One region of the Streptococcus sp. OMI870 genome, then DNA from elsewhere that is predicted to be linked to it. Evidence: predicted binding sites of a transcription regulator. Region 1 holds the regulator's gene; each other region holds the start of a gene.
The links. The regulator Rex, encoded in region 1, represses fermentation and respiration genes when NADH is low (regulators of the CRP and FNR family bind a similar motif). The targets are predictions, from matches to a motif close to TTGTGAANTANTTCACAA.
Positions count from the first base shown of each region.

Region 2: the regulator Rex is predicted to act here: its motif matches at 8,660-8,677, upstream of QM968_RS09455 (zinc-dependent alcohol dehydrogenase family protein).
Region 3: the regulator Rex is predicted to act here: its motif matches at 6,017-6,034, upstream of QM968_RS10320 (class II fructose-bisphosphate aldolase).

Region 1 is NZ_JASHGM010000001.1:241,774-252,581, forward strand. Features, by position in the region: gene QM968_RS01160 (NAD kinase) at 1-102, opposite strand, end outside; gene QM968_RS01165 (GTP pyrophosphokinase family protein) at 86-757, opposite strand; gene QM968_RS01170 (CYTH domain-containing protein) at 853-1,410, shown strand; gene QM968_RS01175 (ribose-phosphate diphosphokinase) at 1,483-2,439, shown strand; gene QM968_RS01180 (cysteine desulfurase family protein) at 2,449-3,561, shown strand; gene QM968_RS01185 (DUF1831 domain-containing protein) at 3,571-3,918, shown strand; gene QM968_RS01190 (DUF4649 family protein) at 3,920-4,135, shown strand; gene QM968_RS01195 (redox-sensing transcriptional repressor Rex) at 4,266-4,913, shown strand; gene radC (RadC family protein) at 4,971-5,654, opposite strand; gene QM968_RS01205 (hypothetical protein) at 5,709-5,987, opposite strand; gene QM968_RS01210 (class A sortase) at 6,169-6,912, opposite strand; gene gyrA (DNA gyrase subunit A) at 6,926-9,382, opposite strand; gene QM968_RS01220 (L-lactate dehydrogenase) at 9,581-10,567, shown strand; tRNA gene QM968_RS01225 (tRNA-Arg) at 10,657-10,728, opposite strand; gene rpsA (30S ribosomal protein S1) at 10,805-10,808, opposite strand, start outside.
Region 2 is NZ_JASHGM010000006.1:69,775-80,582, forward strand. Features, by position in the region: gene QM968_RS09410 (ROK family protein) at 1-199, opposite strand, end outside; gene QM968_RS09415 (dihydrodipicolinate synthase family protein) at 215-1,132, opposite strand; gene QM968_RS09420 (Gfo/Idh/MocA family protein) at 1,164-2,270, opposite strand; gene QM968_RS09425 (carbohydrate ABC transporter permease) at 2,296-3,129, opposite strand; gene QM968_RS09430 (carbohydrate ABC transporter permease) at 3,129-4,013, opposite strand; gene QM968_RS09435 (ABC transporter substrate-binding protein) at 4,067-5,416, opposite strand; gene QM968_RS09440 (YhcH/YjgK/YiaL family protein) at 5,530-5,982, opposite strand; gene QM968_RS09445 (N-acetylmannosamine-6-phosphate 2-epimerase) at 6,142-6,840, opposite strand; gene QM968_RS09450 (ABC transporter permease) at 7,010-7,396, opposite strand; gene QM968_RS09455 (zinc-dependent alcohol dehydrogenase family protein) at 7,555-8,607, opposite strand; gene QM968_RS09460 (hypothetical protein) at 8,771-9,094, opposite strand; gene QM968_RS09465 (hypothetical protein) at 9,094-9,399, opposite strand; gene QM968_RS09470 (hypothetical protein) at 9,413-9,961, opposite strand; gene adhE (bifunctional acetaldehyde-CoA/alcohol dehydrogenase) at 10,276-10,808, opposite strand, start outside.
Region 3 is NZ_JASHGM010000008.1:25,989-36,796, reverse strand. Features, by position in the region: gene QM968_RS10355 (LiaF transmembrane domain-containing protein) at 85-780, opposite strand; gene QM968_RS10350 (LytTR family DNA-binding domain-containing protein) at 785-1,231, opposite strand; gene QM968_RS10345 (LiaF transmembrane domain-containing protein) at 1,526-1,837, opposite strand; tRNA gene QM968_RS10340 (tRNA-Thr) at 2,037-2,109, opposite strand; gene QM968_RS10335 (ABC transporter permease) at 2,210-2,995, opposite strand; gene QM968_RS10330 (ABC transporter permease) at 2,997-3,815, opposite strand; gene QM968_RS10325 (ATP-binding cassette domain-containing protein) at 3,817-4,809, opposite strand; gene QM968_RS10320 (class II fructose-bisphosphate aldolase) at 5,089-5,970, opposite strand; gene QM968_RS10315 (hypothetical protein) at 6,166-6,618, opposite strand; tRNA gene QM968_RS10310 (tRNA-Leu) at 6,700-6,785, opposite strand; gene QM968_RS10305 (CTP synthase) at 6,910-8,523, opposite strand; gene QM968_RS10300 (B3/4 domain-containing protein) at 8,696-9,391, opposite strand; gene rpoE (DNA-directed RNA polymerase subunit delta) at 9,779-10,360, opposite strand; gene tig (trigger factor) at 10,586-10,808, opposite strand, start outside.

The sequences.
Region 1 (10,808 bases):
AAAATTATTTTTCCGAAGTTTGTAGCGCAATTGCTGAAAAACCTCTTCGCTTTGACGCTTGCGATTGCGAATAATGGATACTTTTTTACCTGTAGTCTTCATCTGTGTCATCACTATTTCCAACGCCATCATTTAACTTACGATGAAGTGGATCAAACAGGGCTTGAGCCTCCTGAATCGCATCCCGAATCGCTCCCATCTCTTCATCCAAGAGATAGGCCAGGTTTGCAGTCGTCTCTAAGCGTTTTTTGATCTCGTCTGGAAAGTCTCCTTTATATTTATAATTGAGCGAGTGTTCAATCGTTGCCCAAAAATTCATGGACAAGGTCCGAATTTGAATCTCTGCTAAGATTGTCTCATTACCATCAATGGTATCGACCGGATACTCTACCACAACGTGGTAACTCCGGTAACCACTTGATTTCTTGTGGCGAATGTAATCTCTCTCTTGGACCACGCGCATGTCCTGCCGTTGTCTCAAAACTTCTAGAATCTCTTCGACATCGTCTACGAACTGGACCATGATGCGAAGACCTGCAATATCCTGCATATCCTGCGCCAGATTTTCTTCAGAGATATTTCTTCGGATCATCTTTTCTCGGATGCTCTCGATCGGTTTGACACGGCCAGTGACAAACTCAATTGGAGAATGCTTTTGTTGCTTACGATATTGTTTACGAATCCCACGCAGTTTGATTTTTAATTCCCCAACTGCTTGGATATAAGGGTCTAAGAAGTTTTCCCAATCAATTGCCATCCTACCACCTTGTAATCTGAACCATTTTTGTATACAATAAACACATCTCTTATTATATCATGAATCGCTTTCGAAAAAAAGCAAAGGACTATAAAATGAATCATTTAGAAATTGAATACAAAACCTTGCTAGACAAGGACGAATACCAATCCCTCCTTCCACTTTTTACAGATACAGAATTGGTTGTCCAAACCAACCACTATATCGACACACCAGACCAGCTCATCCGCCAAGAAAAAATGGCCTTACGGGTTCGTACCTTCACCAATCAGGCGGAATTGACTCTCAAAGTCCCAGAAACAGTTGGCCATTTTGAATACAATCAAAATCTAAGTCAAGAAGAAACCAAAGCCATCCTTCAGAATAAAGAGTTTCCTGATGGAGAAATCAAAAACCTCTTGGAGTCAAAAGGAATCCCAGTTGAACAACTTGTTGTCTGGGGAAGCCTGACAACAGAACGATTCGAAAAAGAAACAGCTGCAGGCTTGGTGGCACTCGACCACAGTCTATATCTAGACACTGAAGACTATGAGTTGGAAATTGAGGTGGAAACTGCTGAACAGGAAGAAAATTTTCATCAGTTCATTTCAGACCATGGAATCGTCTACAAGGCTGCAAAAAATAAAATAGCTAGATTAGCGGAAAGATTGTAAAATAGCTGAAATTATCGCAAATTTTTGCTAAAATAGTGCTAAGATTAAAAATCTAAATGAGGTTAGAATCACATGTCAGATAAAAAAAATATGAAACTCTTCTCTCTCAATTCAAACCCAGAGATTGCGCAAAAAATCGCGGATCATGCTGGGGTTCCACTTGGGAAAATTTCATCCCGTCAGTTCTCAGATGGGGAAATCCAAGTCAATATTGAAGAGAGTGTTCGTGGATATGATATTTATATCATCCAATCAACCAGTTTCCCTGTCAACAATCACTTGATGGAACTGTTAATCATGGTCGATGCTTGCCAGCGGGCTAGTGCGAATACTGTCAATGTGGTCATGCCTTATTTTGGTTATGCTCGTCAAGACCGAACTGCTGCTCCTCGCGAACCAATTACAGCTAAACTCGTTGCAAACATGTTGGTCAAAGCTGGGGTAGATCGCGTCGTAACACTAGATCTCCATGCAGTGCAAGTTCAAGGTTTCTTTGATATTGCCGTGGATAACCTCTTTACCATTCCACTCTTTGCAGAGCACTACATTAACAAAGGCCTGACAGGTCCAGATGTCGTAGTCGTGAGTCCTAAAAACTCTGGAGTTAAACGTGCTCGTAGTTTGGCTGAATATCTTGATGCTCCAATCGCGATTATTGATTATGAACAAGATGATGCTAATCGTGATTATGGCTATATCATCGGAGATGTCAAAGATAAAAAAGCCATCTTGATTGACGATATCCTCAATACTGGGAAAACTTTCTCAGAAGCTGCGAAAATCGTTGAACGCGAAGGCGCTACTGAGATTTATGCTGTTTCAAGTCATGGCTTGTTTGTAAAAGGCGCTCTTGAACTACTAGACCAAGCTCCAATCAAGGAAATCTTGGTAACGGATTCTGTTGCTCCAAATGGACCAACTCCTAAAAACATTAACTATCTGACAGCTAGCGAACTAATCGCTGAAGCTATTGTTCGCATTCAAGAAAGAAAACCTGTTAGTCCTCTATTTGCCTACCATAAGAAATAAGGTCTGAATGTGATATATTTTGATAATGCCGCAACAACCCCCCTGCTTCCAGAAGTTATCTCCAAGATGACGGAAACGATGGCTTCCACATTTGGAAATCCATCCAGTCTTCATGCTCATGGACGAATGGCTAGTAAGCTCCTCCGAGAGTCTCGTGAGCAAATTGCTCAGTCTCTCCATACCCTTCCAAATCGTATTTTCTTTACTTCTGGGGGATCAGAAAGCAATAATACTGTTATTAAAGGCTATTGCTTGAAACACCAGGCAGATGGCAAACACATCATTACGACCGCTTTGGAACACCATGCTGTTTTAGAACCCATTGAATACCTTGTGGATCGTTTCGGATTTGAAGTCACGATCGTTCAACCAAGAGAAGGGCGTATTCAAGCAAGTGATATCAAAGCAGCACTTAGACCAGATACCATTCTCGTCTCTACCATGTTTGCCAATAACGAAACTGGGGATCTCTTGCCAATTAAGCAAATTGGAGAACTGTTAGAAGATCATCCAGCTGCCTTTCATGTCGATGCTGTCCAAGCAATCGGAAAGCTTCCTGTCTATCCTGAAGAGTTTGGAATCGATTTTCTCAGTGCTTCTGCTCATAAATTCCATGGTCCCAAGGGAGTTGGCTTTCTTTATGCTTCTATCCCTGATTTTGACAACCTCTTACATGGTGGGGATCAAGAAAGCAAGATGAGAGCTAGTACCGAAAATCTTATTTCCGTTGCTGGAATGGCGACAGCTCTCCAAGAAGCTACCCTTCATCAAGAAGAAAATTTCCACCAGGTTCAAAAACTAGGTCAGGAATTGCTCAATGGGTTAGCTGATTACAACTACTACTTAAATGCGAGTGATCATCATCTTCCCTTCGTATGGAACCTTGGTTTTCCAGGGGTGCAAAATGATGTCTTACTGATGAGACTGGATTTAGCTGGTATTTCCGTATCCACTGGTTCTGCTTGTACTGCTGGTACCGTGCAACCCAGCCATGTTCTTGAGGCCCTTTACGGAAAAGATAGTTCACGCTTAAAAGAATCCCTTCGAATTAGTTTTTCAGAACTCAATACTTTAGAGGAGGTTCAAGACTTCCTCGCAAAACTAAAAGAAATTTTATCATAGGAGAATTATATGGCATTTGAAACAAGTGTCTCATTGAAAGACTGCAAATATACCTATAGTCTACATCCCAACGTTAAGAAATATACCCTTCGTGACAATACCTTTGCAGTCACAAAAGTTGGTAATTACGAGTTAAATCGTTTGCTTGAAGCTGTTCCAAACAGCGGGGAAGGTTTCTTGTTAAAAATCATCTTCAACAAAGATCTGACTGGATTTAAAATCAATATTACAGACAAGTCTGGACTTCGCCTGGTTAATATCTTTAAAAATCCAGAGAATGATATCATTCAACAAAAATTCTATTTCTTAATGGATAGTCTCGTAGAGAGAGAAATTTTTAACAAAACTGAGGCCTAATATGGTAACCCTAACTTATATCGATGCTTATCAAGTGGAACGGACCATTACCTACTCCAACCTTGCAGCCTGCATTCTAGCTTTTTCGGGCTGTGTAACCTTACCAGACAATTATAAGATCGTATCGATTACATACAAGGGAGATTCCCTCCCCTATACTGGACGTGTCGATGGTCTTTACGCTTTTTTGAAAAAGATAGAACAAGCTGAAAACTAAGCTGATGCTGATGGACCTCTCCACCGCCATCAGCTTTTTTCTTTCCATAAAAATATTTTTGAAAAATCATTGTAGATAGTTGATTTTTTCACAATCTTTCTATACAATAAGAGGGAAAGGTTGTGATATTGTGAAACATGATAAAAATACTCCAATTCCACGTGCAACAGCAAGACGCTTATCGCTCTACTACCGGATTTTTAAACGGTTTAATTCTGAAAAAATTGAGCGCGCCAATTCCAAACAAATTGCTGATGCGATAGGGATTGACTCTGCTACCGTTCGCCGAGATTTTTCCTATTTCGGGGAATTGGGAAGACGGGGATTTGGTTACGACGTAAAAAAACTAATGAACTTCTTTGCAGATCTTTTGAATGACAATGCGATTACCAATGTTGCTATCATTGGGATCGGAAATATGGGGAGTGCCCTCCTCAACTATCGTTTCCATGAGCGCAATAAAATGAAAATTGTCATGGCATTTGATTTAGATGATCATGAATTGATTAATACTAAGAGTAAAGATGGTATTCCTATTTTTGGTATTTCAACCATTAAAGAAAAACTCAAACAAGAAGGGATTAAAACAGCTATCCTAACGGTTCCAAGTGTCAAGGCTCAAGAAGTTGCAAACCTCTTGGTAGAAGCTGGTATCAAAGGCATTCTAAGCTTTTCACCAGTACATTTGACAGTTCCTAAAGACGTCGTCGTTCAATATGTCGACCTTACTAGTGAATTACAGACACTTCTTTATTTCATGCGTAAAAATGAAGAATAAAGATCAGCATTAAAACAATAACAACTAAAGGGTTGGAACAGCTAGTTCCAACCCTTTTTAAACTAAATAATCCGTCTCTTCTCGATAACTATAATAGTCATCTTCGGATACAATTAAGTGATCCAATAAGGTTAAGCCCATCAACTCACAGGCCTCTAGAACGCGATGCGTTACTTCATCATCATTCTTGCTGGGAAATACAGCACCAGACGGATGGTTATGCGCTAAGATAATGGAGGTTGCCATGTGTTTCAGTGCATAATGTAGGATTTCTCGTGGTTCTGCAATACTCCGATTTACCGTTCCAATAAAAATGGTCTGTTGATGAATAATTTCATTCTGTGTATTCAGATAGAGGGCAACCAGGTGCTCCTGCTTCTTATGGCCGATTTCTTGTTGAATTTTATGGGCCAGTTTTTGACTGCTCATGATTTGTTCAGAACTCATTAATTCATCTTTATGAATCCTCCGACCAAACTCAAAAACAGCCTGAAGTTCGATGGCCTTAACACGACCAATTCCAGAGATTTCTTGGAGTTCTTCCAAAGTCAATTGCCCCAATTCCTTTAAACTAGTGACTGAACTTAAAAGACCTTGTGCAATCTCGTAAACACTCTGTTGTTTATTGCCAGTCCGTAAGAGAATAGATAGCAATTCCTGATGACTCAACTTCTCCACACCTTCAGAAATCAAACGTTCTCTGGGAAGTAAAGATGGTTCAATAAATGAAATGTCGTACATAATTTCCTCCTCACCTATTAATTCGTAATAAAATGAGAAAATGACGACTTTTCATTATTTACAAGCGATTTCTTGTTTCAAATTGTCTAACACTAAGACTTCATCCTTATTGAAACGAATCTGGTAACCCGTTTGAACTTGTTCTAACTCCTTCAAAAATTGTTGAATTTCACATCGAATCAAGTACTCCTGACTCTGAGGAATCGCCTCTAGTGCTTGGTAGACTTGCTCTACTTCGTAGATGCCTTTCGTAATTAATCCGTTTCGCGGAAAATCATTTACTAAGAGATTGTAGAAATGATGCAAGAGATGATAAATTCGCTCTTTCGTCACTACTCTACCTCCTTATCATACTCTTTCTAATCCTATTATATACTGTAATTCCCTCTATATTATGACAACTTCCTTACATTATATTACCAATCTCTTACAATTTTACAAGAATGCTTCTTCCTTCACAAAGTTCTAGCCATATACATAAAGCCCAGGCATTACTGCCTTGGGCTTTATTTTTTTATAGTTGCATTTGATTATAGGACTTGCTAAATGAATCCAGGATCTCTTTTGGAGCTTTGTCGTAGTCAACAGAAGTTTCCAAATTTCCTTTTACAATCGTACGATAAGTTGCTGCCGCATCCTCACAGGTCACCAGTGTAATTTCATTAACACCTTCACGGTCTTGAATGACATCGACACGGTCTGGTGTCACTGTCTCCACAGAGGAAATCACATAGGTATAGATTTTTTCTTTATCTGTGATGTAGATCTTCATACCAGCTTTGGCTTTCTCTAACGGTGAAAACAACATGGCATTTGCTCCAGTTAAGCCAAATACGTGGTGACTAGCGAGAGAGTAATTCCCTTGTCCCATGACTTGAGTTTCCTTCATGGTACCCGCTCCATAGTAGAGCGCGACATTTTCCAGTCCTTTAAAAATTGGAAGGTTCATATTCAATTCAGGAATCGAAATCCCCCCGATTACAGGAAGCTGTTGAGCCTGCCATTGGGCATTGATAACAGCTTCCGTTGAGAGCGACTCAACATCTTGGAAATCAAAGCTCGTCTTCACTTCTTTATTCTTATCAATGGTCTTTTTGTCGACCTTGCTAACCTGGTATTGGTTGGTATGCCATACCATGATCATATTTCGGATCGGAGCATTGAAAATCAAGAGAAGTGAGAGAATAATCAAGAGTGTTGCAACGATATTGATAAGAGTATTACGTAAACTCTTTTTCTTTTTTCTTTTGCGTGACATGCTGTCCCCTTATCTATTCGTTTTCTTCCACTACTTCTTCATCCTTTTCATCAGGTTGCACCGTTGTAAAGGTCACAATTTTAGCATCCTGATCAAGTCGCATCACTTTCACTCCCTGAGTGGAACGACCTGTCTGAGAAATGTTGGCTACACCCGTCCGGATCATGACCCCAGTATCAGTAATGATCATCAGGTCTTCATCTCCTTTAACAGTTAAAAGACCAGCTAATGCACCATTTTTCTCTGTAATATTGGCTGTCTTGATTCCTTTACCGCCACGGCCTTTAGTTGGGTATTCGCTCGCTATGGTGCGTTTTCCATAACCTTTTTCGGTAATAATCAATACTTCATCCTGATCGGTGACGACACTTGCACCAACAACCTTGTCACCTTCGCGGAGATTAACCCCACGTACCCCTGTGGCAGAGCGTCCCATATTACGTACAACAGATTCGTTAAAGCGGACAGAATAACCATACTTGGTACCAATAATAACGTCTGTATTTCCGTCTGTAAGGAAGACGTTGATCAATTCATCCTCGTCTCGTAGGTTCAAGGCTTTCAACCCATTTTGACGGATATTAGAAAATTCTGCTACATTGGTCCGTTTCACCAAACCTTGTCGAGTCGTAAAGAAGAGATAGGCTTCATCACTTCGGTCTTGCTCAACATTGATAATGGTTTGTATGGACTCTCCATCGTCCAATTTCAACAGGTTAACAATCGGTAGACCCTTGGCTGTTCGACCATATTCGGGAATCTCATAGCCTTTTAGACGATAGACACGCCCTTTATTAGTAAAGAAGAGCAAGTGATCATGGGTGCTTGTAGAAACTAATTCACGAACAAAGTCATCATCCTTGACTCCTGTACCTTGAACCCCACGACCACCACGTTTTTGAGCAGTAAATTCAGCTTGATCCAAGCGTTTAATGTACCCTTTGTTGGACAGGGTAATCAAGACGTCTGTTTCTTCAATCAAGTCCTCATCTTCAAGAGAAAGAACTTCTCCAACCATCAATTCTGTGCGACGAGGATCACCAAACTTGCGTTTGACTTCTTCCAATTCTTCCTTGATGATTGCAGCCACACGCTCTGGTTTTGCTAAAATATCCGTCAAATCAGCAATCAAGGCAACCAAATCATCGTATTCGCTTTGGATCTTGTCGCGTTCCAAACCAGTCAAACGACGAAGACGCATATCCAAAATAGCCTGGCTTTGGCGTTCAGAGAGTTTGAATTTAGACATCAATTCAGCTTGGGCTTCCGCGTCAGTCTGACTATTGCGGATAATCCGGATAACTTCATCGATGTGATCAAGAGCGATTAAGAGACCTTCCAAGATATGCGCACGAGCTTCCGCCTTCTCTTTATCAAAGATGGTCCGACGAGTCACTACTTCTTTTTGGTGCTCAATATAAGAACTCAAAATCTGGCGAAGAGAAAGAATTTTTGGAACACCATTTTGGATGGCCAACATATTGAAACCAAAGTTGGTCTGCATTTGCGTCATCTTGAAAAGATTGTTCAAAATAACGTTGGCAGAGGCATCCCGACGTACCTCGATGACAAAACGAACCCCTTCACGGTTGGATTCATCTCGTACAGCAGTAATCCCTTCAATCCGTTTTTCTTGCACCAAGCGCACGATATGTTCATGGACCTTGGTCTTATTGACCATATATGGAAATTCCGTTACGACAATGCGTTCACGGCCACTCTTCGTTTCCTCGATTTCCGTACGAGAGCGAAGAACAATTGAGCCTTTCCCTGTTTCATAGGCCTTATGAATACCTGATCTTCCCATGACCAAGGCTCCAGTTGGAAAATCTGGACCAGGCAGCACTTCCATGAGTTCACGAGTGGTCACTTCAGGATTATCCATCATCAATTTGACGGCATCTATCGTTTCACCGAGATTATGAGGAGGAATATTAGTAGCCATCCCTACAGCAATTCCTGTAGCGCCATTTACAAGAAGGTTAGGGAAGCGTGCTGGTAGCACCAAGGGCTCCCGTTCACTGGAATCATAGTTATCTGCAAAATCAACTGTATTCTTATTGATATCCCGCAACATCTCAAGTGCGATCTTGCTCATACGGGCTTCTGTATACCGTTGTGCAGCGGCCCCATCTCCGTCCATAGAACCAAAGTTCCCATGGCCGTCCACTAGCATATAGCGATAGCTCCACCATTGCGCCATCCGAACCATGGCTTCATAAATAGAGGAATCTCCGTGTGGGTGGTATTTACCCATAACATCCCCTGTAATACGGGCTGATTTTTTATGTGGTTTGTCAGGAGTGACACCCAATTCATTCATTCCGTATAAAATACGACGGTGAACGGGTTTCAGGCCATCACGAACATCAGGGAGCGCACGAGCCACGATTACGCTCATGGCATAATCAATAAAACTCGTCTTCATTTCTGATGTTAAATTAACATCAATTAGATTATTATCCTGCATTCAAAAAATGCCTCTCTTTACTTAATTCACCATACTATTATAACACATTTTAGCCTTTTTTTCTTCTAACGAACACAAGAGTAAAAACGTTTACATAAAGGATTGCCACTATATCAGATGACAAAGACTGGCAAAAGTGGTAGAATGAAATCGTATGAGAATCTATCTCAAAAAAATAAGAAGGAGACGTTTAGACTCATGACTTTGACTAAACAACACAAAAAAGTTATCCTTGTCGGTGACGGTGCTGTAGGTTCATCTTACGCATTTGCACTTGTCAACCAAGGAATTGCACAAGAGCTTGGAATTATTGAAATTCCTCAATTGCACGAAAAAGCTGTTGGAGATGCGCTTGACCTTAGCCACGCCCTTGCCTTTACTTCACCTAAGAAGATCTATGCGGCTGAGTACGCTGACTGTGCAGACGCTGATCTTGTTGTAATTACTGCAGGTGCTCCTCAAAAACCAGGTGAAACTCGTCTTGATCTTGTTGGTAAAAACCTTGCCATTAACAAATCAATCGTAACACAAGTTGTTGAATCAGGATTTAACGGTATCTTCCTTGTCGCTGCTAACCCAGTTGACGTTTTGACATACTCTACATGGAAATTCTCTGGATTCCCTAAAGAACGCGTTATTGGTTCAGGTACTTCACTTGACTCAGCTCGTTTCCGTCAAGCTCTTGCTGAAAAATTGGATGTCGATGCTCGTTCAGTGCACGCCTACATCATGGGTGAACACGGGGACTCAGAATTCGCCGTATGGTCACACGCTAACATCGCCGGTGTAAACCTTGAAGAATTCCTTAAAGACACTCAAAACGTTAAAGAAACTGAATTGATCGAATTGTTCGAAGGTGTTCGTGATGCTGCTTACACTATCATCAACAAAAAAGGTGCTACATACTACGGTATCGCAGTTGCCCTTGCTCGTATCACTAAAGCAATCCTTGATGATGAAAATGCAGTGCTTCCACTTTCAGTATTCCAAGAAGGCCAATATGGTATCAGCGATGTCTTTATCGGTCAACCAGCTGTTGTAGGTGGACACGGTATCGTACGTCCAGTAAATATCCCATTGAATGATGCTGAACTTCAAAAAATGCACGCTTCTGCAAAAGAATTACAAGCCATCATTGATGAAGCATGGAAAAACCCTGAATTCCAAGAAGCATCTAAAAACTAATCAATCAGTGATAAGACTCTCTAATGATAGTGAGTCTTTTTTTACTCTGGAAAAACAAAAAAGGTTGAGAAACTCAACCTTTTCTTCTTTCCACCCTGAGGGAATCGAACCCCCATCTCAAGAACCGGAATCTTACGTGATATCCATTACACTAAGGGTGGCAACTGTTATAGTATATCAAATTTTTAAGTATATTACAAGTAAAAAAAGCTTACCAAAAGGTAAGCTTTAAAAATATTAT
Region 2 (10,808 bases), on a different contig from region 1:
CTGAGGAAATCGCAACTCCTGCCAAGGCATGCTTCTTTAAATAACGGGCTACGATTTCTTTCGTTGTCTTAAGAATGTGAGGTCCTCCTTTTTGGGCCTCTGTTGGCATTTCATGGGTCTCTATGAGTTGCCCTTCTGCATCGGCTAGACCATATTTGATACTCGTTCCGCCGATATCAATTACAACATATGGATTCATCTAGACCTCCTTTGATCAAAGGAATCTGTCTTTTGTGTCCTTAATGAGTTGAGCAGCACGTTGGATCACTTCTTGATCCGCTTCTACTACTGCCGTCAAAGGGGAACGAACAGATCCTAATTCCAACCCTTCGTTGATCCGCAATACTTCCTTGATGACTCCATACATGTTTCCATGAGCAGACGTCAAGACTCCGATAATGTCATTGATGGCAAACTGCAAGTCACGCGCAGTCTCCAAGTCTTTCTCAGCAATCAGCTGATTGAGTTTCAAGAAGAGCTCCGGCATAGCACCATAGGTACCTCCAATACCAGCTCCTGCTCCCATCAGACGGCCACCTAAGAATTGCTCATCCGGACCATTAAAGACGATGTGGTCTTCACCACCTAAAGAAGCAAAGGTTTGAATATCCTGCACAGGCATCGAAGAGTTTTTCACCCCAATGACTCGTGGGTTTTTCAACATTTCTTTATACAGACTCGGTGTCAAAGCCACCCCTGCCAATTGCGGGATATTGTAGATAACAAAGTCTGTGCTTGGCGCTGCTGCGCTGATTTCATTCCAATAGTGGGCTACACTATACTCTGGCAAGCGGAAGTAAATCGGCGGAATGGCCGCAATGGCATCTACTCCTAGTTCTTCTGCATGTCGTGCCAATTCCACGCTATCCTTGGTGTTATTGCAGGCTACGTGAGCGATGATGGTCAATTTTCCTTTAGCCACTGCCATGACTTCTTCCAAGACTAGCTTGCGATCGGCCACGCTCTGGTAAATACATTCGCCGGAGGATCCGTTGATATACAAGCCCTGCACACCTTTCGCGATAAAATATTCTACCAGCGCTCGCACCCGCTCCGGGCTAATTTCTCCTTGGTCATCATAGCAGGCGTAAAAAGCGGGGATGACTCCTTCATATTTTTTTAAATCTGACATTTTTCCTCCTTTTGTCGTATCAGTAATGTTATTAACCCATGATCTCTGATAATTTAACTTTTCGATCCTCATTAATGGAACGAGTACAAGCATCAGCAGATGCAATTGCTTCTAGCGCCGCTTCTCCGGTTAATAGTTTTTCAAATTCTTTTGATACAGGAGCACCATTCATTATGTCATGAAGGTATTTCATTTCTTTATCAATAACAGATGAAAGCCACAATGGAGTTCGTTTCCCTGGTTTACCATAGGCAATGGCACCATCCATCTCCGTGCTATGATAAATTCTTGTACGGTCATCATCTTCTTCCTGAGATTCATGAATTAAGAAATATGATTCTTTTCCATCTACTTTCAGAGTACCTTTACAATTAAATAGGTCTAATTTTATAGCACCCTTCGTCCCCTGAATCAGAACGTAGTGTTCTCCCCAACGATAGGCAGAACCCCATTCAAGCAAGGCAAATCGCTTGCCAGGGAATTCCATATTAACAAAAATCATGTCATCTTCATCACCAAAGTTTTCTCCTTGGTGAGCTACATTTCCACCTGTCATCGTAACTGTTTCAGGAATACCTCCCATTAAAAATTGAACGCAATCCAACTCATGGATATGGTGGTAAAGATGTCCCCCTGATTTTTCACGAATTTTTTTCCATGAAATAGATGGTTGTTGTTCTTCCCAGCCATTTCTCGCTGTATGACAGTACAAAACATCTCCAATAACCCCTTGATTGATCAATTCTTTAGCATGATGAACACCATTAAAGAAATTCATAATGTGACCAGCCATGAAAATCACACCATTTTCTTTACATGTTTCTACCATCTCTTTACAATCTTCATATGATAAAGCAATCGGTTTTTCACAGAAAACATTTTTTCCATTCTGAGCAGCTTTAATAACGGGTTCTTTATGCAGATTATTAGGAGAAGCAACAATCACGCAGTCCACATCATCACTTTGAACCAATTCATCTAGTGACGAAGCCACTCGTGCTCCTAATTCTTCTGCTACAGCTTCTGCATTTTCTGGATCATAAACAACTGTAATTACTGCACCTTCATTTTTTTTCATATATCTTGCCAATTCAGCACCAAAGTATCCTGTGCCAACAACACCATAATTTACAACCATTGTTTTACTCCTGTTTCTATTTTTACTATTTTACGGATCCTTCAGAAAGACCACTTGCGATTTTGTTTTGGATAATTGAGAAGAAGATGATTGAAGGCAATACCACAATTACAGATGCCGCCATCATATCTCCCCAATCCAGTATTTCCGAACCGTTTAACGAACGCAAAGCTACTGCAACCGTCATCTTGCTTGTATCGTTGATCAAGATCAGTGCGTAAAGGAATTCATTCCATGCATTGATAAAGGTATAGATAGCTGTGGCAACAATACCTGGTGCAACAATTGGCAACACCACTTTATAGAAGGTAACAAATTTATTCGCACCATCTATTTTTGCTGCTTCCTCGATTCCAATTGGAACGGTTTGGAAGAATCCTACTAACAACCACACTGCATAAGGGACACTAAATGAAAGATAAACAATCATTAAACCAATTAAACTATTGGTTAATCCAACTTTTGCAATAGCAATAGAATAAGGAATTGCCAACAAGATCGGAGGGAAGATATAGGTAATGACTAGCAACCGAGACATGATCGCCCCTAATTTTGGAAAGAAGCGAACAATACCGTAAGCAGCCATTGCAGAAATAATAATAGCGATGACAGTTGTCGTTAATGCGATTAATAAGCTATTTTTTATATTATTTATAAAATGTAGGTCATTAATAACATGCGTAAAATAATCGAGAGTAAACTGTTTAGGCCAAAATCTTGTTGGAAACTGGGTTAATTCACCTTTTCCTTTTACAGAAGATAGAAGGATCCAAATTAAAGGAAAAATTGCGATAATAGTTGAAATAACTAAAACAACATGTGACCCAATATCAAGGAGTACATTTGTTCTTCTCTTCATCATTTTCTACCCTCCTTCTCCCATTTACTAATTACTCCAAAGTAAATGAAACATACTGCCAATAAGAAAATAAATAGCAAGACTGTTACCGCTGAGGCACGCCCAAGAAGTTTTGTTCCCCAACCGAGATTATATGCAAATATTGGCAATGTTGTTGTTGCGTTTGAAGGGCCACCACCAGTAATCAGATAAATAATATCAAAGTTATTAAAGATCCATACTGTTCTCAGTACAACAAGTAATCCGACTACTACTTTAATGTGAGGTAAAATAACAAATCTAAAAACTTGCCAACTGGAAGCTCCATCAATCCTAGCGGCTTCAAACTGTTCCTCCGGAACCGTTTGTAAGGCAGATAGAACATTGACCATGATCATAGGGGCACCAAACCAAATATTAATAAATACTAAACAGATAAAGGCCCAGGTACTTTCTGTCAAAAATCCAGGAACATGATTCATCAGTCCTAATTTCACAATCAAATTAGGTAGATAACCATATACTCCATTTAAGATCCATTGCCAAGAGAAGGCAATGACAATTGTTGGGAAGGCCCAAGGAACAATCAACAATGTTCTATATAACTTCTTAAAGCGTCTAACTCTGTGCAATGCAAGTGCTAACACAAAACCAACAAGCACTTGTCCCAAAAGAGAAAAGACTGTCCATTTAAGGGAGTTGAAGAAGGCATTGTAGAAATTAGGATCCGATAAAACTGCTTTATAATTTGCTAATCCTACAAATTTATACCGCGGCATGATCAAATGTTTGTTTGTAAAGCTAAAATAAATGCTGGAGAAAAATGGGTAAACAAATAATAGTCCAACAATGATAATAGCAGGTAACACAAACACCCATCGAGTCAAATTTCTATTTTTGACCATATGCTTTTTCCTCTCTAAAAACAGAGGCTACATTATTGTAGCCTCTGCTATTATTATTTAACATCAACTGCTACAGTTTCGAATAAATCGTTCAATTGTTTTTCTGCATCCTTAGCAGCCTCCATTGGATCTTTACCATTTGTAATAATATCTTGGAACATTTGTTCAATGATATGTTGGTTTGTTAACATTCCAGCTTGAACACTTGGACCATTTTCATATCCAATAGCTGTACCTTTTTCTGCTGCTTTTGTAATAACTTCTTCTGCATGTTGGAATTTCTTGCGAACGTCATTATCTTTATAGGCTGGATCATCACTAATTCCTTTGATGGCAGGCAACATTCCAACAGGAGTTGAATCTAAGAAGCTAATATAATCTTTCTTTTCATACAAAGATTCTAAGAATGCTTTCGCTACTTCTGGATGTTTGGAATTCTTCCAAACTACCAATGGAATATTAGAAGTTTCAATACCATAATCTTTATCTGATTCTTTTATTTTTGGAATAGGGTAGGCGTCAATCGCATCAATCAATTGAGGGCTATTTGCTTGAATACCACCTACATGGAAGCCTGAGTTAAAGTCAAATGCTGTCTTTCCTTGATAGAACAAAGTAGCTTGCTGCAAGACATTAAAGTTCAATGAGTCTTTCGGAGAAAATTCTTTGTACATCTTCACCCAGTATTTAATTCCATCTTGGGCCAGTTTGCTTGTCAAGTTAGCTTTCAAATCTTTAGTCAATAGGCTACCACCGCCACTTCGTACATAGAAATTCAAGAAGCGTGTCCCCATCATATCATTTGTCCCGAAAGGTACGGATAATCCATAAACTCCATTTTCTTTTAATTTTTTAGAAGCTTCATACAACTGATCCCATGTTTTTGGAACTTCAATATTATATTGTTTCAATAAATCAGTGCGAACCCACATAACTTGAGCATGTGAGTACAAAGGCACGGAATAAAAATTGCCATCAACCTTCGCTTCATCTAATGCTGTTTTATTAAATTTGTCTTCTCCAATCGTCTTAACAGTATCATTCAATGGAACCAAAGCATCTGAATTCACCATTTCCATAACTTGGTTTGGCAAAGCTGTACTAATATCTGGAACATTGCCATTTGCTAATCCAGTCGTCCATTTTGTATAGAAGTCATTCCATGAAAATGTCTCAATCTTGATTTTAACTTTTGGATGCTTCTTCATGAACTCATCAGCTGATTTTTGAATACTTTCTAACCGAGGCCCTTGAGTAAATGAGTGCCACATTACAATTTCACCAGATAATTCTCCAGTTTTATTACTTCCTTCTGCATCATTTTTTGAAGATGAACATGCAGTGACAAACAATGCGAATAACGCGAGAACCAAAGCGAAAAGAATTTTCTTACTATTTTTCATTATTTTCCTCTTTCTGTTTTAAATACAAAATATGTAATCAGCGCTTTGAAGACTTAACTTCTCCGAAAAAACTAACTATATTGCCTATCTCCTCCATTTTCTATTTAAGACATCTAATCAATCGCAATTTTGAATAAATATTTTCTGACTGTTTCTTCCTGACCTGAATAACCATTTGGTTGGTGAGGTTCCCCAGGGAAGAAGACTGCAAAATTATGATAACCCAAATGAAGTGGATAGAATTTCTCACAATGAACAAAGCCAATATCACTTGCTTCATCAAATGGAATAGCTTCATCTAGGATACGGGAACCGTAGCTAGAGAATTCATGCCCTTCAACTAATAAATGAAGGTCGGCATAACGGCGATGATGTTCAAAGCGACCATTTTCATCTTTGTTAAGGGTGTTTTCTTGAACAACGAGAAAGACCTTGTCACCGTCGATATCATATCTCCCTAGCTCAAAAGAATCTTTCCGGTGTTCATAGAGAAAATCAATCGCTTGATCCAGATTAGGATGAATCCCTTTGTACAATTTTATGTTTGTTAAATCATCAAATATCATCTATTTCTCCTTTTACACTAGATTTATGTTACAGAAAGTTAAGCAAATATGAGTTCCTTCTTGAAATCTTCATCGTTATCCCTTCACTGAAACATTCTCATTAAATGAATTCGACTACTCTCTATTGGGTCTCCTCCTTCAATCTTCTGTTTTGTTTTCTCAATTTAAAGCTGCGACAAAGCGCTCGGTGATCTCTTTTGGTCGGGTAATAGCGCCACCTACGACGATACCGCGCACCCCGAGATCATGTATTTTCTTGGCCTGATCAGGAGAGTGGATCTTGCCTTCTGCAATGACATCCACTCCTGCTTGGCAGAGGCTATGGATCAGTTCAAAATCTGGTCCATCGACCTTTGGACTGTAGTCTGTATAGCCAGATAAGGTCGTTCCGACAAAGTCTACTCCAGCTTCAACAGCCGTCAATCCTTCTTCCAAGGTCGAGATATCGGCCATGAGCAGCTGATCGGGATATTTTTCTTTGACTTGATGGATAAAGTCACTAATCGAAAGACCATCATGACGGGGACGTTTGGTACAATCCAGAGCAATGAGCGCGATATCCAATGCTGCTAATTCATCAACTTCTTTCATGGTAGCCGTGATAAAGGGTTCTTCCGGTGGGTAGTCACGCTTGATAATCCCAATGATCGGTAACTTGGTCACTTCCTTGATTTCCTTGATATCCCGGACACTATTGGCTCGGATCCCGACAGCTCCACCCTGCTCAGCCGCTTTAACCAAGAGAGGAATGACTCCTCCAGTTTCTGTATAGAGCGGTTCGTGAGGGAGAGCCTGACAAGAAACAATGATGCCATCTTTGATTTGCTGGATCAATTCATCTTTTGTAATCTTTGACATAACTCCTTCTCCTTTGATAATAAGGCAACTCGAGTACTTGTAAATTGATTATAATCCATTTTTAAAGCGCTTACAACATTATTCTTGCAATTGGATTATAGTTTCGCATTTTGGGAAAAATAAAAAGATCTCTGAAACTAGTTTCAGAGATCGACATGGTGACAATTCACTAAACCATCTTTTGAGCCGCTTTTTCCTTTACGACAAATACAAAGCCGATAGAGCCAACGACAGCTCCAAGCAAGATCCAATAGGCCATATCCGATGACGCAATTGGGCCTGCCAAGAGACCTGCTAATAAAAAGAGATCGATATAGAGTCTGATATCCCGATAGAAGGTCCAATTGAAATGGTAGCTACCTTCCGTGTACTTCCGTGTCGATACAGGCGGTTGAAAGACCTGCAACAAAATCAAAATCCCAACAAAAGCAAGATAAGCGAGGCTAACTACCGAAAGCGGAGCCCGCATCGTCAAAGCTACAGCCGCTAAAAGCAAGACCAAGATCCAGAAATGAAAGTCCAACCAGAATTCACGATGGTAACGAAAGCCCTTCATAAGTTCACACCTTTCTATCCATATAATCGTTTTCTACACTTATATTATAAGACAAAGAAATTTTTTTGCAAGGAGAAATCGGTTAGCTGGAACTGAAAATAGGACCAGAATATCTCTGGCCCTACTAAAAAAACTATGAACAAAAATTAGCTAACACTTCATTGACTAATGTCATTATCGATAATGACTTTCAAGGCATTGTTTTCTCCAGCATGTTTGAAGATTTCGTATGCCTTCTCCGCCTCTGAAAGTTTAAAGTGGTGAGTCACCAACTTCGTCGCATCAATCTTACCTGACTTCAATACATTAAGAAGCATCTCAGTTGTATTGGCATTAACCAAACCAGTGTTGAGCGTGATGTTCTTAATCCAAAGGTCATCAAGATTGAAGCTAACTGGCTTCCCATGCACTCCGACGTTGGCAATATGACCGCCGACAGAGATAATATTTTGGCAGACATCGAAGGTAGCTGGATAGCCCACACATTCCATCGAGATGTCAACACCACGACCATCGGTCACTTCATTGATAAAGGTCTTGATTTCATCAATATCACTTGAACAAATGGTATGGGTAGCCCCAAACTTCTTAGAAGCTTCCAGACGAGATTCAGACAAGTCCACCATGATAATCGTAGCTGGTGAGAAGAATTGTACGGTTAAGAGAGCTGCTAAACCGATTGGCCCTGCACCAACGATACAAACGTTGTCCCCAGGTTTCACATGAGATGGGAGAACCCCAATTTCATAGGAAGTTGGAAGAATGTCTGAGAGCATAACAAGGGCTTCATCATCAACAGAGGCAGGTGCATGATAGAGACTACCGTCTGCGTGAGGGATATGCACATACTCTGCTTGGGTACCATTGATCAAGTGACCGAGAATCCAACCACCGTCTTCACAGTGAGATGGTAAGCCACGTTTACAGTAGTAGCACGTGTTACAAGTTGTCACACAAGAGATGATAACCTTGTCCCCCACCTTAAAGTTCGTAACCGCATCACCGACTTCTTCGACTATCCCAATTCCTTCGTGACCAAGAATCGTTCCTTCTTTACAAGCTGGAACATCTCCTCCCAAAATATGGAGGTCTGTTCCACAAATGGTCGTTTTGACCAAACGTACAATCGCATCAGTCGGTTTCTTGATGACTGGTTTTGGTTGATCGATCAACTGTAGATTTCCTGCGGATACATAGGTTGCTGCTTTCATAAGCGACTCCTTTTTTGTTGGTTTTATCAAACCATTTTATTGTAGTTTTACTTTGTGAATATTATAACATATAAAGGAAGCGCTTGCAACACTTCGTGAGAACATTTTTAAAAGTTTTTTGAACAAAATAAAACATTCCCCTTATCTCTACCAGAGGAATGTTTTAATCACCTTGTTCTAATCGTTGGCGCTGTCTGTAATACTCTTGCTGCTCGCGTTCTCGCTCTTCCTCTAAGCGCTCTTCATAGCGCTTGAGTTCTGCCTCAAACTCTTCTTGCAAGGCGAACAAGCGCTCCAAGCCACTTTGGGCCTCCGCACTGGGGGCTTGAAAATGCAGAGCACTCAGCCAGTCTACTAAATTTTCTGTATGTTGCCGAACATCCATGCGCATATCCGCATAATCCCACTCCAGCTCACTGATCTTCTGGTTGAAGCGGTGATGTCGATCTTCTAGTTGTTCTAATTCACTATTTCCTGAATGGTACATCACATACCTCCTTTAATCGGACTCAATAGAATGGGCTTCTTCACTGATTTCAGTGCTGCTTCTGCCGCGTCCGCTGCTCCTCCTGTAAATCCATCTTTCAAATCACTAACTAGGGTTGTTGTAGCAAAAGAGCGCATCTTTTCTGATTGCCCGCTCAAAGTTACCTGCAAACTCATCCCTTCCAACATCATCAAGGCTTTTTGCGTAGCAATCAAACTCCGAATTGCAATTCGCTCTTGCTCCTTTTTAATCTCTCGATGGAGCTCCTCAATTCGTTCTCTATCCTCTCCCAGGATCTCTAACATCTTTTTCTCCTACTTATGAAAAATCAATAGCCACGGCTTGTCCCTTGTCCAAGTCGACTAATTGAGCGGATGCAGCCTCTAGCTGGCCTGCCAAATCTGACAAACGTGTCGAGTAGGCCTTTGCTTGGGCAAGGTTTTCCGCCTCTACCGCTTGGTCCCAACAAGCATCCATAGAGAACTCTCCTAATAGTTGCTCCACTTCTGCGTCTGTTAAAAATTGGGCCATCCCGTGGGCTATTTGAGACACCTCGGTGACCTTAGAGAAAACTGCTTCCTTGGCCTCTTCCAGCTTGCCCTTGAGCTCAGTCTCAAACACAGTTGCTTGCGCTAAAGCACTCTGTGCGACTGCCAGCACCAATTCCTCCCGCAATTGAATGGTCTGGGTCCCAGACGCGCCTGCTAGTTGCTGATGGAGACTCGGAATACTTGGCCTTTCCTGCCCATACATGGAGACCACCGAAGCAGATGATGGATGATTTTCTGAAGCGGACGTTGCCCGATCTCTTTGGGGCATTTCAATAATTTTCTGTGCCTGATCTTGCACTTCACCTTCTAACTCCATTTGAGATGGCCTCCTTTCCTGATTTCTTTCGTTTTATTTTTTTGCCTATAACTGAAAAGCTATCCTAGCCCTTCAGCACAAGCAGATTCACACACTATAGGGTAACATAAATTAGCTTGAAATGCTATAAAAATAACACAATTTCGGAAAAAAATCTAATTTTTCACGAAAAAGCGATTCTGAGACCTAAAAAGCAAAAAAGACGAGCAAGCCCTCTGCTCCCTTTCTTCTATTGAAACTTGAAAAGGCCATCAAAAATCCCCCGCTCTTTTGAGCGAGGGATAGCTGATAAACATCAGTTGTTCTCTAGCACCTTATTTACGACGTCCTGGACGTTCTTTGTAACCATAGTATGCATCTTCGATGATTTCTTGCATATGGTCTACCATTGGAAGACGTGGGTTAGCTGGTGAACATTGATCTTCGTAAGCAAGGAAGGCCAATTCGCGAGAATGTTTCTTCCATTCTTTTTCATCGATTCCTTGTGCTTTAAAGTTCATTTGGATTCCTACGTGCTCACCGAGTTCGTAAACAGCTTTTGCGTAAGCTTCAACTGCTTCTTCTGGTGTAGAGCATGGAAGGCCAAGCATACGAGCGATGTCTTGATATTTCTCATCTGCACGGTAGTAATTGTACTTAGGCCATGTCGCTGTCTTAGCCGGACGTGTACCGTTGTAACGGATAACGTATGGAAGCAAGATCGCATTGGTGCGTCCGTGAATGGTGTGGAATTGCGCACCAATCTTGTGGGCCATTGAGTGAGAAATACCGAGGAAGGCATTGGCGAAGGCCATACCTGCGATGGTTGACGCATTGTGCATCTTTTCGCGTGAATGAAAGTCCGCGT
Region 3 (10,808 bases), on a different contig from region 1:
GATGTGCTAGCACCACATACCGTACTATATTACCAAAAAAAATCTCTCTTGGCAAGCTTTTGGCAAAAGTTTTTCATTTCAGACTTAAGAAAACGAATTCGCTCCTACATAGATAATTTCCAGATTTCCTAAGGAAACATCGCCCGTAATGTAGAAATCCTTGCTAGTAAGAGCACTTGGATTTTCCTGATGTTGGATAGCTGACAAAGAACTCTCTACATTGACATGAACTCGCCAATCGCTTGGTACATAGAGGCTCAGACTCCCAAGGGAAACATCGACAACAAACTGGGCAGACGGCCCTTCAATGCGGCAATTGTCAAAATAAACCGATGCTTCGCCCATACTCACATCAGCACTTCCGTGAGTAAAGTGTTGATCATTGAGATACTTGGTTACTGTGGAAAAAGTGACATCAATGTTGTTGCCATCCGCCCTGCTCATCGAGCCAGTGGAATAATATCCAAAACGTTCCTTTATCTTCTTAGAGGGGCTGAATAAAATATTGAGACCGATCACTGCTAGTATTGAAGAAAGGATAACCACCGAATTGGACACCGGAAGAAAATGGTATTGCCCATTGAGACAAAAGAGGGCTAAAAGTCCATAGATGAAGCCCCAACCAAAATGGCGTTTCAAGAAACTAGATAGGGACAGGACTGCAAGCAAGGTGACCCAAGCTAAGGTCCAGATGCTGATATCCCATTTTACAAAATAGCCTTGTAAGAGGAGTAAGGCTGCTAATAGGATTAAGAATACTCCGATTAATTTTTTTCTCATAATATTACCTCATTTCATTTAGTCGTTCTTTTAAGAGTTGATAGTAGCGTCTAGATACGTGGACCTGCTTGTGGGTCTGGTAGAAATTGACCGTGCTGGTTCCAGAAAAAGACTTTTCCAGAGAGTAGATCTGCTTTGCGTTGACAATAGTGGATTTGGAAATCCGACAAAAGGCGATAGGAAGCAACTCCTCCAACTCATAGAGCTTCTGCTTGACCTCATAGGCCTCGTCCTTGGTATGCCCATAGATCTTCTCCCCATCCGTCTCAAAAAATAGAATGGATGCTACATCTAGAAAATACTCGCTTCGATCCTTGTAGAAGGCTAGTGGAGCGATCTTTTGTTCGAGGATGCTCTCTTGTAGCTGTGTCAACTCCGGGGTCAAGCGAGGAGCTCGAATCAAGATCTCAGGCTCGTCCATTGATGGATCCAATTCGATTCTAACTTTCATAAAACTCCTTTCCCAACGTTTTGATAGTACCATTATAACAGCTGTTGAAAACAAAACAAGGCCTTTTCAGTAAGTGGCACGTTTTCCCCATCAAGAGGTAGTTTTTGAGAAGTAAAGAGACTGGGACAAAAGTCCTAGCCTCTCAATTGTCTTTGGATTGTCGGGAAAGACGCAGTGGTTGAGTGGGCTCTACTACGCTGATTTCATCAGCTTTTACAGACCTACTCAACTGTGCGGAGGTGGGACAGAAATCGAATTCTAACGAATGACCGATTTCTGTCCCACTCTCTTTCTTTATTTGTTGCTATTCTTATCCGGTAAAAGAAAACTAAGACCCACGCAAGCAAGGACACCCGCTGTGATCACTAAGCCATTTGAAACCGGCAAGAGATCGTAGATCGCGTTTGCAATCATCAGAGCAATTAAAGCACAGATGACACTTGCCTTGTAGTCCTGTTTCATCAGATTTTCAAGAGTAAAGAAAGCAAATAAGAGAACGGGGAATAAAGGCCAGATATTCACATCAAGCTTTGGAAAGCCAACCATTCCCATTGTGACAACCGCAAGAGCTGCCAGAATAAATCCAAGTCCAAGTAGTTTTTTCATCATCGTATACCTCGTTTTCAATAGTTGGAAGGGGGCCTTCCTTTGATGATTCTATGATAGCAGAGAGCCCCTATGGAGACAAGGACTTTTGACTAAGTGGTCAAAATTAGCACCTATGCGGTCAAAAAAGGAACGAGACAGAACGAAGATGTGATCACCATCATTCGTCGTCTCGCTCCTTCAAAGCCGTTTCTTCCTATGCCGATTGCAGGGATCGAACCTGTGACCTACGCGTTACGAGTGCGTTGCTCTACCAACTGAGCTAAATCGGCGATTACCTTCTTAGTATAGCACTCTGAGAATAGATGTCAAGAAATTTTCATCTCCAATAGAAAAAGCCTGTCCTGAGACAAAGCTTTGAGATTATTCCTCTTACGAACCAGCACTTTCGTAGGCATCCAATCCCCTGTCCCAAAGTTTTAAAGAGATACAAAAGAAGATAAGAGAAATCAGAATCAAACCACCAATATTAAAGAGACCATCTTTGTCCTGCAAGAAATAGCTGGCAGGATAGTAGGCCGTAAAGGCGAAAGGTACAATAAAGCTAATTAACCAACGAAGGAGCGAATTGTAAATAGAAATAGGATACTTGGCAAAATCATTAAACATATAGAAAATGTAAATCATGGCACCTGACTGCTTGGTCCAAAAAGCGATGCTGGCTGTCGCGATTTTTAAAGAAGTGTAAATCAAGGTCGCAAAAGGAATACAAACTAGGAAAATCAGGAATTTGGGAAGAGTCCAAGAGATGCTAGTTACTGTTGTTCCTAATAGGATGCCACCGACCAAAAGTTCACCCAAGGCATCAATCTGAAAGGTCTCAACGAGGATCTGAAAGAGAGGATTGATAGGACGAGTCAGATACTTGTCAAACTCCCCTTTTCGAACTAGCCGTTGACCTAAAGCCCAGAGATTGTCAAAAAAGAGATGATCTAATCCCTTTGGAATTAAGGAAAATCCATAGATAAAGGCAATCTCTTGAAAGGTCCAACCTTCTAGCGAGGGGATGTGTTGAAATATGACATTGAGAAACAAGAGGTTTAGGCCTTGAGTCAGAAAGACTCCCAAGACACCAACCACAAAATCCACCTTGTATTCCATGATTTGCTTGATGTATTGTCTGATAAAAATCAGATGCATGCGTTGATATTTTTTCATACTAACCTCCCTGAATGGTGATAAATGACTGGACTCGTTTCCAAATCAACTGAGACAAGCCCACCATCACTATAAGCCAGAAAAGCTGAAGCAAAAGTGCTTGAAGAATCTGACTGGCATCGTATTTCCCAATAATGATCATAACCGGAGTGTAAATTAAGGATGAAAATGGCAATAAGGAGAGAATATCTGAAACCACCTTTGGAAAAAACGTCAAGGGAATCAAACTGCCAGACATAAAGGCCACTATTGAAGTCTTGAGTAGATTGGAACCCCATAAATTTTTAAATACAAAGGCTGAAAATCCAAAGCAGATATTAAAGAAAAAGTTAATCAGATAAGCCAGAGTTAAGCTAAAGAGATAAAGGACAGTTAATCCTAGCACTTCTACAATACCTTGCCCAGACAAGATTTTCATCAAAACAATGACACTTAAAAATGGCAGTCCAACAGAGATAAAAATCAACCACTTGGAGCCAAGTTCGGTGAAAAGGTAAGAGGCCGCAAAATGCACTGGTCGCAACAAGCGCATGATAATGGAACCATCCTTTACCTCATCACCAATCATAAAGGAAGAATCCGACCTAGTCAGAAGATTGGTCACAAAACTCATGATGATGTAGAGGGTGATATCCGCCATACTGAAGCCCTGAATCAAAGGCTCCTGGGAGGAATCAAAGACAGCCTTCCATAGATAAAAGGCCACAAAAGCACCCATGACATCGCCAATCCGATAAAGTAGAAAGTTGACTCGATAGCTAATCAACTCCTGAATCCCTGCATTGATAAAGGGTTTATAACGTCGCCACAATTTGACCATCTTAGAGCTCCTTTCGATAGAAGCGACGGATAATATCTTCAATATCTGTATCTACCATCTTCAAATCACGGACTTCAAAATCAGATAAGGTTTGCTTGATAATATCGGCCGACTGGTAGCGGGAGCTATCGAATTCAATATTGAGAGTATTTCCTTGTCTATCAATGGACATATCAGGCAAGCCCTCATAATGAGAGACTAGATGATTTTGACCTGGCGTCAGCTCGAAGGAGAGAGTCTTCATCTTGCCAAAGGTTTCCTTGAGCTGGCTAACCGTCCCATCAAAAATCTCTTGCCCCTTATCAATCATAAAAATCCGATCACAGAGTTGCTCAATATCGCTCAAGTCGTGAGTGGTCAAGAGAATAGTTGTCTCTTCCTCCTGATTGATCTGGGTGATAGCACGTCGAATGTTGTCCTTGACCGACACATCCAAACCAATAGTCGGCTCATCTAAAAAGAGAACTTTGGGATTGTGAAGCAAGGAAGCCGCAATATCCGCCCGCATCCGTTGACCCAGTGAAAGAGTCCGCACAGGATCCTTGATAAATTCCTTCAAATCCAAAACTTCATTCAAAAAGTCCATGCGCTTATGGAAAAGCGAGTCCGGTACATCATAGATCTCTTTCAAAACCGTGTAGGTCTCTTGCAGAGCCAAATCCCACCATAGCTGGGTGCGTTGTCCGAAAACGACTCCAATATCCTTGACATAATCTTGACGATTATCCTGGGGAATCTTGCCGTTAATCCGACAAAAGCCAGATGTGGGCTTCAAAATTCCTGTCAGCATTTTGATGGTGGTTGACTTCCCAGCACCATTTGCCCCGATAAATCCTAAAATCTGCCCTTTTGGAACTTCAAAAGTTAAATCCTTGACCGCTTCAAAGGTCTGCTTTTCAGGATGAATAAAGGAGCGCAAGGCTCCCTTTAACCCCGGCTCCTTAACTGTCTTCACAAAATTTTTCCGAAGATGTTGCACTTCTATCATTGCCATATCTATCTCCCTATCGTAAGAAGCAACATTGTATTTTTGACTACAAAAATTCTAAAACCTTACTTTCTACACTTTCTCAATATTATTACAGAAGGCTTTATACCAACCTATTATAATCTAATAAAAATAGGAATGCAAGCGTTTGCTTATAGATTATGAAATTAGAGATTTCTCTCTTAAAATGAAACTTTTAATCAGAAATTCTGTTAAATAGTTTCCTTAAGACACAAAAAAACCTGCCCTTAGGGGCAGGCTTCTACTTTGTTTTGTTCAGCTAAATTAAGCTTTACCTTCTGAACCGAATACGTCGATACGTTCTTCAACAGCTACTGTAATAGCATCGAAACCTGGTTTCAAGAATTTACGTGGGTCGAAGAGTTTCTTCTTATCGTATTCTGCTTCGTTTGCATCGTATTCACGTACGAATTCACGAGTTGCATTTGCAAATGCGATTTGGCATTCAGTGTTCACGTTAACTTTCGCAACACCAAGTTTGATCGCTGCTTGGATTTGATCATCAGGGATACCTGATCCACCGTGCAATACGATTGGGAATCCTGGTACAGCTTCAGTCAATTTCTTCAAGTGATCAAGGTCAAGACCTTTCCAGTTTGCTGGGTAAGGACCGTGGATGTTACCGATACCTGCAGCCAAGAAGTCGATTCCTGTAGCAACCATTGCTTTAGCATCGTCGATTGGTGCCAATTCACCATCACCGATGATACCGTCTTCTTCACCACCGATAGTACCAACTTCAGCTTCTACTGAGATACCTTTAGCGTGAGCTTTTTCTACCACTTCTTTTGCCAATTTAAGGTTTTCTTCAACTGGAAGGTGTGAACCGTCAAACATGATTGAAGTGTAACCAGCTTCGATACATTCAAGAGCATCGTCGTAGTGACCATGGTCAAGGTGAATAGCAACTGGTACAGTGATACCCATTGATTCTACAAGGTTAGCGATCATGTTGCGAGCAACTTTGTAACCACCCATGTATTTAGCAGCACCCATAGAAGTTTGGATAAGTACTGGAGCTTTCTTAGCTTCTGCTGCACGCAAGATAGCTTGAGTCCACTCAAGGTTGTTTGTGTTAAATCCACCAACTGCATAACCATTGTCACGAGCTGCTTGGACAAATTTTTCTGCTGAAACGATTGCCATTTGGATAGGCCTCCTATAAATTTTTGTGGGGTTGATTCCACTTACATTGTTTATTTTATCACTTTTTCATTGAAAATGCTAGCTTTTCCTGTAGCTTTATGCGCTTTCTTATGATAAATGAGGAGGAATGCTTACTTTCCCAAGACTTCTACAGCCCATAGAAACGCAAAAGAAGGGAGCCCAAGCTCCCTCTTTTTAATCCTCTGCTTTAAAATTTTTTAATGAAACTAAAAATGCAATCCCGGAAATCACTAGGAATCCTCCTGCGACCCATTGAGAATAGAAGAAATAAGTAAATTCATGAACTTTCCCAAAGATGTTTCCAAATAGCCACATTAAGGGACTTTCAAGATACGGAAAGCTCCAGGACAAAATAAGGAGATTCGCAAGTAAAAGAATGAGACCCGCTACCAGAAAGAGATTGGGAATCCACTTATGAATCCTCTTTTCATTTTTTAGGAGCCACCTAGAAGCGATGGCTAGAATACAGACAAAGAAGTTCCAGCTAATTAAAGCCATCAAGGCACTTCCGAAATCTTCATGAGCAGCAAGCCCCATGGCCAAAATCATGACTGGAGCAAAAAAATTAATGGCACTTCCTACGAGCGCTAGGAGCCCATCGATCAAAACCAGATAGTTCTTCTTCATGTTCACACCTCATCTCACACCTATTCTATCATAAAGTTTTGAAAAACAAAAAAGACAGCCGAAGCTGTCTTAATTATCCGATGCGGAGAGAGGGACTTGAACCCTCACGACCTAAAGCGGTCACAGGATCCTTAGTCCTGCGCGTCTGCCAATTCCGCCATCCCCGCGATTGAGTACCTTACTAGTATATCAATCATCTACTTTTTTGTCAAGATTTTTTTCAAACTTTTTTCAAAGTTTGTCATTTTCTCAGAAAAAGGGAGCAGGTCGAGGGACCTACTCCCTTGATTTTTATTTGCTATCGTGATTTTCAACGGCCGCTGTGATAAAGGCTGTGTAAAGTCCTTCTGGGCGGTTTGGTCGACTTGACAATTCTGGGTGGTATTGGCAAGCGACAAAGAATTTGTTGTCTGGTATTTCAACAATTTCGACCAAACGGTTGTCTGGTGAAACGCCTGAGAAGACAAAACCTGCTTCTTCGAACTGCTCTCGGAAGGCATTGTTAAACTCATAGCGGTGACGATGGCGGCGTTGCACTACTTCTTGATGGTCATAGGCTGCTGCTGCTTTCGATCCTCGCTTGAGCTTCGATGGGTAGAGTCCTAAACGAAGGGTTCCTCCCATGTCTTCCACATTGATTTGGTCCCGCATGATATCGATAATCGGGTACTTGGTTTCTGGATCCAATTCAGATGAATTAGCCCCCTCCAAGCCTAAGACATGACGGGCAAACTCGATACAGGTCAACTGCATACCGAGACAGACCCCTAACATTGGCACATCCTGTTCACGCGCATACTTGATAGCTTGAATTTTTCCTTCCGTTCCCCGTTGACCAAAACCGCCTGGGACGATGATTCCATCAGCATCTCCAAGGAGTTCTGCCACATTATCAGCTGTGACGTCATTGGCATTGACCCAATCAATCTTCACTTCGGCATCATTGGCAAAACCAGAGTGCTTCAAGGCCTCAACAACAGAAATGTAGGCATCTTTTAATTCTACGTATTTCCCAACCAAGGAAATCTTGACCTCCTTCTTGAGGTTCATGACCTTATTGACCATAGCAGACCATTCTGTCATATCCGCTGCAGGAACATCTAGTTTCAAATGGTCACAAACGATTTGGTCCATATTTTGAGCCTGCAAGTTCAATGGAATTTGGTACAAGTGTTCCACATCAAGAGACTCGATGACAGCTTCTGGGGCAACGTCACAGAATTGGGCCAGCTTGTTCTTAATCCCTTGACCAGCTGGTTTTTCTGTACGGATGACCAACATATTTGGTTGAATCCCAAGACCACGTAATTCTTTCACTGAGTGTTGGGTCGGCTTGGTTTTCATTTCACCAGCAGCCTTCAAGTAAGGAAGAAGAGTCGTGTGGATGTACATGACATTTTCAGCCCCAACATCTGCCTTCATTTGGCGAAGGGCTTCAAGGAAAGGTAGAGACTCAATGTCTCCAACGGTTCCCCCGACTTCTGTGATGATAACATCTGAATCCGTCGTTGTCGCTGCTCGTTTGATCTTTTCTTTCAAGGCATCAGTAATATGGGGAATGACCTGAACAGTCGCTCCCAAGTATTCTCCACGACGTTCTTTTCGAAGGACTTCACTATAAATTTTCCCTGTTGTCACATTTGAGTACTTATTCAGATTGATATCGATGAAGCGTTCATAGTGGCCAAGGTCTAAGTCTGTCTCTGCACCATCGTCTGTGACAAAGACTTCCCCGTGTTGGTAAGGACTCATCGTCCCTGGGTCGATATTGATATACGGGTCAAATTTTTGAATGGTCACTTTCAATCCACGATTCTTAAGCAGGCGACCGAGACTCGCTGCGACAATCCCTTTTCCGATGGATGATACGACACCACCAGTGACAAAAATATATTTTGTTGACATATGCTTTCCTCTTCTTCTAATATGGTAGAGGCCATCCCCTTTTCGGAAAAACAAAAATAGCCCCCTAATCATTAGGGAGCTCCGACCTCAAAATGAGGTGCCCGAACAGTATCTTACCGCAAATGCTCTTCTTTGTCAAACTGAAACTTTCATGAAAATAATTTTCATATACTTAAGAGACTGGCTCCACGCCATTTTGTGTGACGAGAAATTTCTCAAATTGAAGATCCGGCATACAGGAAGCAAGATCCTTGTGGATTCGTTCCAGAGCTTCTATGCGCATCTCTACTGAGGTCTCTTGGTTTCCTTGGATGACAAAGAGGGCGTTTTTTGTTGTCTCCTCAAATTTATAAAGGTCGCTATCACGCACATCCAACCAAGCCAAAACTCCTTTTTGATCTCTATAGACGGGATCTGTCGATGCCACATGCTTTTCGCTAGAAAGGATGGGGAAGAAGAGATCTTCTCTTTGACTGATTGTAAATTCAATCGGACCTTCAATCTTATCCAGATCGTGTCCTCCAATAGCGAGATAAGATCTCAGACATTCAACATTATAAATGTCAATGATGCTATTGATCTGAGGCAGAGAACCTCGATGTTGGATGTTTCGGATAAGGGCAAGAATCGTTGGCGGATTTTTCTTGGTACTGCGCCCTACCTTTTGCAACAAATCTGTATAGCCTGTAACAACCGCTGAGTCTGAGACTTCTTCCAGCTGACACTGGAGCGCCCATTCTTCCATTGCTTGCTTTTTTTCCAGAAAAGCGACAGGTAAAACAGCTTGAGGATCCACATGTTTAGCTATGCCGACCACAACCGTGTCAATGCCGACATCTACTAAACTGTCATCTAAACGAAAGTCCATTTGGAACACCTCCTATTTGGGAATACTTACACGTTCATCATACTCTATTTTACCACCTTTTTCAATGCAAACAAAAAGAAACAAGGAACAATTGGTTTTTTTCAAAAGATAGATAAACTATTTTTATTGACATATAAGTCAATAAATTACTTGCAAACCATCCTCTACTTTTGAAAAATCAAAGGATATTCTGAAACTTTCCGCCGTGAGAAAAGCGCCTGAAACTTCATAGCTTCAGGCACTCGGAATTATTGAGACTTAAGGCTCAATAATTAGTCATGGAACTTCGTAGAAGTTCGCTGACGTCCGTACTCACCTAAGGAAAGTTTCTGGGAAAACTTCGTCTTCAATAAAAAAACAAGGAACAATTTCCTTGTTTCGTATGATTTATTCTTCCTCTTCTTCAGGATCCTCTTCTTCGTCGTCTTCTTCGCTCAATTCAACTTCTTCGCCCAAATCATCTGGTACGATTTCATTGATTTCAGCATCGTAAGCTTCGACTTCACTCTTTTCATCATCTGGATTTTCTTCATCGTATGAAAGAGCCGGATCTGCTTCGTAAACTTCTTCGTCTTCTGGATCATCATCGTTGTAATCGATCGCATCGTCATCTCCATCCATGAAGGCGTTAACCCGTTTTTTCTTGCGTTTCTTAGGAGCTTCATCTTCATCCGTTTCTTCAAGGGCGATGATTTCTTCGTCGACTTCATCGATCGCATACCAAGAACGAAGACCCCATTTGTTATCCCCAAGTGGGATAAAGCTTCCATCCACATTCAATTCAGTGTAGAACAATGGAAGAGCTTCACGGATCTCGCTATTTGATTTTTCAAGGTAATTTTGAATTTCATTTACAAGATCGCTAAAGTACATTTCATGGTCACGTCCGCGCAATTCCAAAATCGCACGCGCCACTTCAATCATAGAAAGTTCACTTTTTTCTTGTCCAGCAAATACTTCTAATTCCAAGGGTAAATCTCCTTATGTTTCATTTCCTAAATGGAGAAGGATCCGGTCTCAAACCTCATCCCATCCTAAATGATAGATTGAAAACTTCTAGCAGCCAAATCTATCACAAATTTTATCGTTACACTCTATTGTACGATAAATTTCCCCTTTCGTCAAAGGAAAATTCCAGGATTCTCCATGAAATCAGAAAAAGAAGAGTCTCACGACTCTTCTTTTTATTCTAAATTATTTTACTTTTGCTGTGCTTGTGATCACGTTCACTGCTTTCTTCACTGTAATGTCATGTTTCAACATTTCTGGTGAAAGAAGGTTGCGAACTTGTTCAACTGGCATGTTGTAATCTGCTGCCAATTGTTCGATTTCAGCGTTGATTTCTTCTTCAGTTGCTTCAAAGCCTTCTGCTTTGGCTACTGCTTCAACCACAAGGTTTGTCTTCGTGCGGCTTTCA